3 regions of the Pseudomonas sp. B21128 genome follow, and region 2 is predicted to be linked to each of the others. Evidence: predicted binding sites of a transcription regulator. Region 2 holds the regulator's gene; each other region holds the start of a gene.

Region 1 (3,275 bases), 2.7 Mb from region 2:
TCGACGTCGAGAAAGTGCTGGCGGAAGTCGCACCGACGCCGGAAGCGATTTCGGTCGGCGTGGTCGATGTCGAGACCCAGACCAAAGCATTGTCGCTGCGGGTGCTGACAGTCGATGACTCGTCGGTGGCACGCAAGCAGGTCTCGCGGTGTCTACAGACGGTCGGCGTTGAAGTCGTGGCGTTGAACGACGGCAAGCAGGCGCTGGATTACCTGCGCAAGCTGGTCGACGAGGGCAAGAAGCCGGAAGAAGAGTTCCTGATGATGATCTCCGATATCGAGATGCCGGAGATGGACGGGTACACCCTGACGGCGGAAATCCGCAGCGACCCACGCATGCAAAAGCTTCATATCATCCTGCATACTTCGTTGTCGGGAGTGTTCAATCAGGCGATGGTCAAGAAAGTCGGTGCCGATGACTTTTTGGCCAAATTCCGTCCTGATGACCTGGCATCCCGGGTAGTCGACCGGATCAAAGCAGCAGATATCAGCTAGGGGCCTTCTGCCCCTGGCGGTCAACACGATTTAAGAGGCGGCATCATTGTCTACGGGTAATTTGGATTTCGAACAGTTCCGGGTATTCCTGGAAAAAGCCTGTGGCATTTTGCTCGGTGAAAACAAGCAGTACCTGGTCTCGAGCCGTCTCAACAAGCTGATGGAAGTGCAAGGCATCAAATCCCTGGGTGAGTTGGTTCAGCGCATCCAGACCCAGCCACGCAGCGGTTTGCGCGAGCAGGTGGTCGATGCCATGACGACCAACGAAACCCTGTGGTTTCGTGACACCTATCCGTTTGAAGTCTTGAAGAACAAGGTGCTGCCCGAAGCCATCAAGGCCAGTCCCAACCAGCGTCTGCGGATCTGGTCGGCGGCGTGCTCGTCGGGTCAGGAACCGTACTCGCTGTCGATGTCGATCGATGAGTTCGAGCGCAGCAATCTTGGTCAGTTGAAGATGGGCGTGCAGATCGTTGCCACGGACTTGTCCGGTCTCATGCTGAACAACTGCAAGACCGGCGAGTACGACAGCCTGGCGATCGGTCGCGGTTTGTCCGCCGACCGCTTGCAGCGTTATTTCGACCCGAAAGGGCCGGGTCGCTGGGTGATCAAGGCGCCGATCAAGAACCGGGTGGAGTTCCGCTCGTTCAACTTGCTCGACAGCTATGCAGCGCTGGGCAAGTTCGACATCGTGTTCTGCCGCAACGTGTTGATCTACTTCTCTGCCGAAGTGAAGAAAGACATCCTGTTGCGCATTCACAGCACATTGAAGCCAGGCGGTTATCTGTTCCTCGGCGCTTCCGAAGCGCTGAACGGGTTGCCGGATCATTACAAGATGGTTCAGTGCAGCCCGGGAATCATTTACCAGGCGAAGTAACCGGCATCGGCATCACAAGAGCGGGAGTCCTCAGGGGCTCCCGTTTTTTGTGCCTGGCGATTAATCCGTAATCACCGAAACAACCTGTGGGAGCGGGCTTGCCCTCGATAGCGTCGTGTCAGTCGATTTAGATTGAACAGACAGACCGCCATCGCGGGCAAGCCCGCTCCCACGGATTCAGTGTTGGCTGATAGAGGGGAGGGGCAAGCGGCAGAAAAGCGGCATGTGGCGGAAACCGGTTGCCGCTTTTCTGGCATTGCCGCTTTGCCGATAGCCCGCAAGGCCCCGGTTTACGGGGGTTTCTTGTATTGGCACGCGGCTTGCTAAAGCTCAGTTACGAAAAACCGGTCACCTGAAGGTTCCCGACATGAGCATCAGCTTCGATAAAGCGCTCGGCATTCACGAAAAGGCTTTGGGCTTCCGCGCCCAACGCGCCGAAGTGCTGGCCAACAACATCGCCAACGCCGATACCCCGAACTACAAGGCTCGGGATCTGGACTTCTCCAAAGTGCTGGAAGCACAGACCGAGAAAACCAAAAGCGGCGGCCACTTCGCCCTGAACATGACCAATAGCCGTCACATCGAGGCTGAAGGTCTGGGTAATGGCGACGAATCGCTGCTGTATCGCACGCCGATGCAACCGTCGATCGACCAGAACACCGTTGACGCCCAACTGGAACAGTCCAACTACGCGGAAAACGCCGTGGGCTTCCAGGCCAGCTTCACCCTGCTCAACAGCAAATTCAAAGGGCTGGTTTCAGCCCTGCGCGGAGAGTAATTCATGTCCCTGTCCAGCGTTTTCAACATTGCCGGCAGCGGCATGAGCGCACAAACCACGCGTCTGAACACCGTGGCATCGAACATCGCCAACGCCGAGACCGTCTCGTCGAGCATCGACCAGACCTACCGTGCCCGTCACCCGGTATTCGCTACCATGTTCCAGGGTGGCCAGAGTGGCGGCAGCAACTCGCTGTTCCAGAACCAGGACGCTGCGGGTCAGGGCGTGCAGGTACTCGGTGTCGTCGAAGACCAGAGCAACCTCGAAGCGCGCTACGAGCCGAACCATCCGGCTGCCGATGGCAAGGGCTACGTCTACTACCCGAACGTCAACGTGGTGGAAGAAATGGCTGACATGATTTCCGCGAGCCGGTCCTTCCAGACCAACGCCGAAATGATGAACACCGCCAAAACCATGATGCAGAAGGCACTGACCCTCGGTCAGTAATAAGGGGCGACTGCCATGAGCGTTACCGATACCACCAGCGGCGTCAGCATGAACGACATCCTGGCGAACTCCACGAAGAAGACGAGCAGCACAACTTCGGGCGGCATCGCTTCGGCCACCAACAGCGCCACCGGCGGCCAGGCCTTGGGCAAGGATGCGTTTCTGCAACTGCTGGTCACCCAGCTGAAAAACCAGAACCCGCTCGATCCGCAGGACAACAGTGCATTCGTTGCGCAGTTGGCGCAGTTCAGCAGCCTGGAAGGCATTACCACGCTCAACAGCACCGTTAGCGGGCTGGCCGGCAACTACAACTCTTCGCAAGCGTTGCAGGCGTCGTCTCTGGTTGGCCGCAACGTAATTGTGCAGACCAACACCGCACAGCTCGACGATCCGACCAAAGGCCTGACCGGTTCGGTAAACGTGCCATCGTCCATCGCCGAAGGCACCGTGACCATCACCGACAAGGACGGCAAAACGGTGCGCACCCTCGACCTGGGTAGCCGCGCCGCTGGCGCCGCCAGTTTCACGTGGGATGGCAAGGACACCAGCGGCACCGTGGTACCCGTCGGTACCTACACCTTCAAGGCCAACGCACCGATCAACGGCGCCGCGACGGACCTGGCGACTTACCTGCCAGCCACGGTCAACAGCGTGACGATCAGCCAGACCGGCGGCGAGCTGA
Region 2 (3,275 bases):
CAGGGCTTCATTGCTTGAAGCGCTGCGCAATTTATCGCGCACATCTTTGCGATCCAGCATGCTGGCGATCTGGCGGAGCAACTCCAGGTGCGCGTCGGTGGCAGCTTCGGGGACCAGCAGTACAAACAGCAGGTCAACCGGCGCACCGTCGATGGCGTCGAAATCGATAGGGGCTTCAAGGTGCATCAGCGCGCTGATCGGCGACTGGCAACCCTTGAGGCGACAGTGAGGAATGGCGATGCCGTTGCCAAAACCGGTAGAACCGAGTTTTTCACGGGCAATCAGAGCCTCGAAGACGTCTTGCATCTCCAGATCCGGCACTTCACGGGCGATCAGGTTGGCAATCTGTTCGAGGGCTTTCTTTTTACTGCCGCCCGGCACGTTCACGAGGGAACGGCCGGGGGTCAGGATACTTTCAAGTCGGATCATGGGGTAGGGGGTTATCGACCGGTCGCGCCCTGGAGCAGGCTCTGGGTCTTTTCCTTATGCTTTTTGAGTTGTTTGTCCAGCTTGTCGGTCAAGGCGTCGATCGCGGCATACATATCGGTATGTTCTGCGTTGGCGACCACTTCACTGCCGGGGATATGCAAGGTGGCTTCGATTTTCTGCTTCAGCTTTTCGACGCACATCGTGACTTGCACGTTGGTGATCTTGTCGAAATGTCGCTCTAATCGTTGAAGTTTCTCATTGATGTAGTCGCGCAGAGGTTCGGTCACTTCCAGTTGGTGTCCACTGATGTTGACTTGCATACAGCTTCTCCTTCGTTGCCAGTGCATAAAGCGGCAGGCCGAAAAGCCTGCCACTGGAACGCTGTAACGTGGCTTACATCAACCGCTTGCGTTCGCTCGAAGGCGCGATCCCGAGGGATTCGCGGTACTTGGCGACGGTGCGGCGAGCCACCTGAATGCCTTGTGCCTCCAGTAAACCAGCGATCTTGCTGTCACTCAACGGCTTTTTCTGATTTTCCGCGGCAACCAGTTTTTTGATGATCGCGCGGATCGCCGTGGACGAGCATTCGCCGCCCTCGGAGGTGCTGACGTGGCTCGAGAAAAAGTATTTCAGTTCATAAATACCGCGCGGGGTATGCATGAATTTTTGCGTGGTCACCCGGGAAATGGTCGACTCGTGCATGCCGACAGCCTCGGCGATGTCATGCAGCACCAGCGGCTTCATGGCTTCGTCGCCGTATTCAAGAAAGCCGCGCTGATGCTCGACGATCTGGGTGGCCACTTTCATCAGGGTTTCGTTGCGGCTTTGCAGGCTCTTGATGAACCAGCGGGCTTCCTGCAACTGATTGCGCATGAAGGTATTGTCGGCACTGGTATCGGCGCGACGCACAAAGCCTGCGTACTGGGCGTTGACTCGCAGACGAGGTACCGACTCCTGATTCAGCTCGACCAGCCAGCGTTCATTGTCCTTGCGCACAATGACGTCCGGAACGACGTATTCGGCTTCCGTCGATTCGATCTGCGAGCCCGGCCGTGGATTGAGGCTCTGCACCAGCTCGATGACCTGGCGCAACTCATCTTCCTTGAGCTTCATGCGGCGCATCAACTGGCTGTAGTCGCGGCTGCCGAGCAAGTCGATGTAGTCGCTGACCAGACGTTTCGCTTCAGCCAGCCAGGGCGTCTTGGCCGATAGCTGGCGCAATTGCAGCAGCAGGCATTCGCCGAGATTGCGGGCGCCGATGCCGGCAGGCTCGAATTGCTGGATGCGGTGCAGAACGGCTTCGATCTCGTCCAGTTCGATGTCCAGTTCCGGATCGAACGCTTCGAGAATCTCTTCGAGGGTTTCGTCCAGGTAGCCCTGATTGTTGATGCAATCGATCAGGGTCACGGCGATCAGTCGATCGGTGTCGGACATCGGTGCCAGATTCAGTTGCCACAGCAGGTGGCTTTGCAGGCTTTCGCCCACTGAAGTGCGCGTGGTGAAGTCCCACTCGTCATCATCGCTGCTCGGCAGGCTGCTGGCGCTGGTCTGGTAGACGTCTTCCCAGGCGGTGTCGACCGGGAGCTCGTTGGGGATGCGCTCGCTCCAGTCGCCTTCCTCGAGGTTATCCACCGTCGGGGCGGTTTCCTGATAGGAGGGTTCCTGGATATCGGTGTTGGGCTTCTGTTCGGCGTTGTCAGCCAAGGGATCGGTGTTGTCGAAGTCTTCGCCTTCTTCCTGGCGTTCGAGCATCGGATTGGATTCCAGAGCCTCCTGAATTTCCTGTTGCAGGTCCAGGGTCGACAATTGGAGCAGACGGATAGCCTGTTGCAGCTGCGGTGTCATCGTCAGCTGCTGGCCCATTCTCAAGACTAGCGATGGTTTCATGGCAGGGGCTTAACACCTTATTCGCCGGCGCGATGCGCCATCCACTACAGGGCGCCGAAGCGCCAAACTTAAGCAAATTATATGCCTGAAACTGAAGTGTTTGCCTAGAGCGCTGTAACAATTAAAGCGTATTAAATTCTGCTTGAATCGATACAGCGCCCGGGCGGCTCACCGGGCACCTTTGCGCTTACAGGCGGAACTCGTGGCCCAGATACACTTCCTTGACCAGATCATTGGCCAGAATGGTAGCGGAGTCACCTTCGGCGATCAGTTGACCGTCGTTGACGATGTATGCGGTTTCGCAGATATCCAGCGTCTCACGCACGTTGTGGTCGGTGATCAGAACACCGATGCCCTTGGCTTTGAGGTGGTGGATGATTTGCTTGATGTCGCCGACCGAAATCGGATCGACACCGGCGAACGGTTCGTCGAGCAGGATGAATTTCGGCGCAGTCGCCAGCGCGCGAGCGATTTCCACCCGGCGGCGTTCACCACCGGACAGGCTCATGCCGAGGTTGTCGCGGATGTGGCTGATGTGGAACTCCTGCAGCAGGCTTTCCAGCTCCTTGCGACGACCGGCCTTGTCGAGTTCCTGGCGGGTCTCGAGGATGGCCATGATGTTGTCGGCGACCGACAGTTTGCGGAAGATCGACGCTTCTTGCGGCAGATAGCCGATACCGGCCTTTGCACGACCGTGCATTGGCTGGTGGCTGACGTCCAGATCATCGATCAGCACACGGCCCTGATCAGCCTGAACCAGCCCGACGATCATGTAGAAGCAGGTGGTCTTGCCGGCACCATTGGGACCGAGCAGGCCAACGATCTGACCGCTGTCGATCGACAGGCTGACGTCCCGCACGACCTGGCGGCTTTTATAGGCCTTGGCCAGGTGCTGAGCTTTCAGAGTTGCCATTACTGGTTTTTCTCTTCGGATTTCTTCTTCGGCTGGATCACCATGT
Region 3 (3,275 bases), 890 kb from region 2:
GGGCAGGTCGACAGTGACAGCGTCGGTTGTGCGATATAGGCGTGAGGTTTGGCCTTGATGCGCTCACGAAAGGTGTCAATTTCCGCCTTCGTCGACGCCGGCCCCACCAACATCCCGTAACCGCCGGAGCCTTGAGTTTCCTTGACCACCAGATCTGGAAGATTGGCCAGCACGTGGGAGAGTTCAGACGGGTTGCGGCATTGCCAGGTCGGCACGTTTTTCAGGATCGGTTCTTCATCGAGATAGAAGCGGATCATGTCGGTGACAAACGGGTAGACCGATTTGTCATCCGCCACGCCGGTGCCGATGGCGTTGGCCAACACCACATTGCCGGAGCGGTAGGATGACAGCAGCCCCGGCACACCGAGCATCGAGTCCGGGTTGAACGCCAGCGGATCGAGGAACGCATCGTCGAGGCGGCGGTAAATCACGTCCACGGCTTTCGGGCCGTCGGTGGTGCGCATGAAGACCTTGTCGTCACGCACGAACAGGTCCGCGCCCTCCACCAGTTCAACACCCATCTCTCGCGCCAGAAACGCATGCTCGAAAAACGCACTGTTGAAGCGCCCCGGCGTCAGCACCACCACGCTCGGGTTATCGATGGGGCTGGAGCTTTTCAGGGTGTCGAGCAACAGGTTCGGATAATGGTCTATCGGTGCAATGCGCTGGGCGGCGAACAGTTCCGGGAACAGGCGCATCATCATTTTGCGGTCTTCGAGCATGTAGCTCACGCCGCTCGGGGTGCGCAAATTGTCTTCGAGCACGTAATAGGTGCCGTCGCCATCGCGCACCAGATCGACGCCAGAAATATGCGAGTAAATGTCGCGGTGCAGATCCAGCCCCTGCATCGCCAACTGATACTGCTCGTTGGCCAGCACCTGCTCGGCGGGAATGATCCCGGCCTTGATGATGCGCTGCTCGTGATAGAGATCGGCGAGGAACATGTTCAACGCCTTGACCCGCTGAATGCAGCCGCGCTCGACGATCCGCCATTCGCTGGCAGGAATGCTGCGCGGAATGGTGTCGAAAGGAATCAGTCGCTCTGTGCCCTGCTCGTCCCCATAGAGCGTGAAAGTAATCCCGGCGCGATGGAACAGCAGATCGGCCTCGCGTCGCCGTTGCGCCAGCAGTTCATCAGGCGTGTCGGCCAGCCAACGGGCAAATTCCCGGTAATGCGGGCGAACCTGGCCGCCGGCATCGTACATCTCATCAAAATAGGTGCGGATCATGCCGTACTCCTTGTCACCCGGACCTACAGGCCTTCGCAAGGCCCGTGCCATCGGCATAAACGCTTTGATATCAATCGCTTGGATATTCACGTCGCAGGCGCCGCACCATTCCTGTGCGGCAAATGCCCCCGCCTGATCGCCCCCGCTTCATTGCGACGCACTGCATCGCCTATCACCAGCATAGTCAGAGTTGATTTCACTGCTTGGCGTCAGCTACGGATAATCCGCGCATTCGCTGAGCTGACTTCTACGCAGAAGGCTTCAGCCCCACTGATCCGCACTGCCAATGCAGCCCGCAAAGCCTTGACCCTGACCGGTTTCCTCTCCTTATCGGTCTTCCCTTTAGCCACCCTCTCCGGTGGCTTTTTTTTGCCTGTGTGAAACGTTTTGAAAGCAAAAGACCGCAGCCTGCGGCCGCTCATACGGCGATCACCTGCAGGCGCTGCCGAAGGCTGCGATCTTTTGATTTTCACAAACAACAACGGCCGACCCAAAGGCCAGCCGTTGCTTACGTTCAGGCAAGAGATCAGTTCAGACGGTAGCGACTGCGCACCTCCTGCTTCACGCCCCAGCCCTCGATGATGCCGCCCAACGGCTCGACCACGGCAGAAAAGCCCTGCTCGAAATCGCCAATATCGTCATAGGTTGCGTACATCACTTTGCTCAATTCCAGAGACCAGGCGCCGTCGTCGCGCGCGCTGACCTGGGCATTGATGGATTCACCGCGAAATTTTCCTGCTGCCCTGCGCGCCCGCTCCTCGTCCGGGAAAATCGCGTAGAACTCGATGGGATGGAATCGGGAAAAATCGAAACCGCCTTCTTTCATGCGGCGCAGAACATTGCTGCTGATGTCTTCTTGATAGGCTGTGCTCATGAATCGTCCCCCTCGGATAGATGGATAGACTTTCCGTATTCCCGCCCCGGGCCTGACTGGCCAAAGTACTACTGCAACGTGGTTGCTGCGGGAAACAAGCATGTAGCTGACAAGACCAGACCTTAGCGATCCATTCGCTGATCTCGCTTGCAGAGTAGCCCCAAGATAGAGCCGCTGCCAAGGCCTGGTGATTGAAGTGACAGGAAATTTTCAGACGGGAGTGATGCTGAGGATTTCTATACTGTTCTGGGTTTTGAGGCTTTTGACGGCCGCATCGGGCGTACGCCCTTCCAGATCGTTCAGATCCAGTTCGGCAGCGACGGGCAGGAACCGTTCCTTGATGAGTTTGGCGGCGTGCTCGTGATTCGGGCATTCCTCGCACTCGAAGACTTCGTCGACTGATTCACCATGATCATCCACGAAAGTGACTTTCCACTTTTGCATCGGAGCCTCCTCGATCAAACCCGCAAATGGGCTTACCTCTATCTCGACTTTCGGCGTGATTGATCGTTCAAAAGGATGCAGCGCGCGACCTGAAAAAACATCATTGACGGTGCAGATAAGCTGTTGTGGGAGCGAGCCTGCTCGCGAAGGCGATTGTCCATCCAGCAAAAGTGTTGGCTGACAGTACGCTTTCGCGAGCAGGCTCGCTCCCACACGGGTTTTGCCGTGTTCTATTAGTCGTTGCTTGGCTTGTTGATCGCCTGCAATACGTATTGAGGCATTGCAAACGCGCCGATGTGGATTTCCGGGTTGTAGTAGCGGGTGACGATGCCGCTGCCGATGAAGCGCTGTTGCAGCGTTTCGCGGCTCAGCTTGCGGTACGACGTGTTGGTCGAGCCCCAGGCGAAGGTCATCGAACCGCCGATGTAGGTCGGCACCGCCGCTTGATAGAAATGCCAGTTCGGGAACAGGCTGCGCAGGCGGCCGGCAGTGGTTTTGACTTCTTCGATCTGCATGAACGGCGTGCCGTTCTGGGTCACGAGGATGCCGCCTTCGTTCAGGCAACGGTGGCAGGCCTGGTAGAAGTTTTCCGAGAACAGCACTTCGCCCGGACCGATCGGGTCGGTGGAGTCGGAAATGATCACGTCGAATTTTTCGGTGGTAGTGGCGACGAAGCGCATGCCGTCATCGATCACCAGGTTCAACCGTGGATCGTCGTAGGCACCCTT

The links. Region 2 encodes sigma-54, which starts transcription at its own class of promoters, with help from an activator protein. Its sites were predicted from a motif close to ANTGGCATNNANNTTGCTNT; they were not measured.
Region 1: flgB (flagellar basal body rod protein FlgB) is a predicted target of sigma-54. The motif match lies at 1,676-1,695, and genes of this name have one in related genera.
Region 3: AB4P91_RS23985 (circularly permuted type 2 ATP-grasp protein) is a predicted target of sigma-54. The motif match lies at 1,262-1,281, and genes of this name have one in related genera.

The regions. Positions count from the first base shown of each region.
Region 1 is NZ_CP162590.1:2,910,746-2,914,020, forward strand. It holds gene AB4P91_RS12915 (chemotaxis protein CheV) at 1-494, shown strand, start outside; gene cheR (protein-glutamate O-methyltransferase CheR) at 541-1,368, shown strand; gene flgB (flagellar basal body rod protein FlgB) at 1,736-2,146, shown strand; gene flgC (flagellar basal body rod protein FlgC) at 2,150-2,593, shown strand; gene flgD (flagellar hook assembly protein FlgD) at 2,609-3,275, shown strand, end outside.
Region 2 is NZ_CP162590.1:190,013-193,287, reverse strand. It holds gene ptsN (PTS IIA-like nitrogen regulatory protein PtsN) at 1-429, opposite strand, end outside; gene hpf (ribosome hibernation-promoting factor, HPF/YfiA family) at 441-749, opposite strand; gene AB4P91_RS00905 (RNA polymerase factor sigma-54) at 823-2,316, opposite strand; gene lptB (LPS export ABC transporter ATP-binding protein) at 2,504-3,229, opposite strand; gene lptA (lipopolysaccharide transport periplasmic protein LptA) at 3,229-3,275, opposite strand, start outside.
Region 3 is NZ_CP162590.1:5,324,907-5,328,181, forward strand. It holds gene AB4P91_RS23985 (circularly permuted type 2 ATP-grasp protein) at 1-1,229, opposite strand, end outside; gene AB4P91_RS23990 (ribonuclease E inhibitor RraB) at 1,756-2,103, opposite strand; gene AB4P91_RS23995 (hypothetical protein) at 2,314-2,547, opposite strand; gene speE (polyamine aminopropyltransferase) at 2,781-3,275, opposite strand, start outside.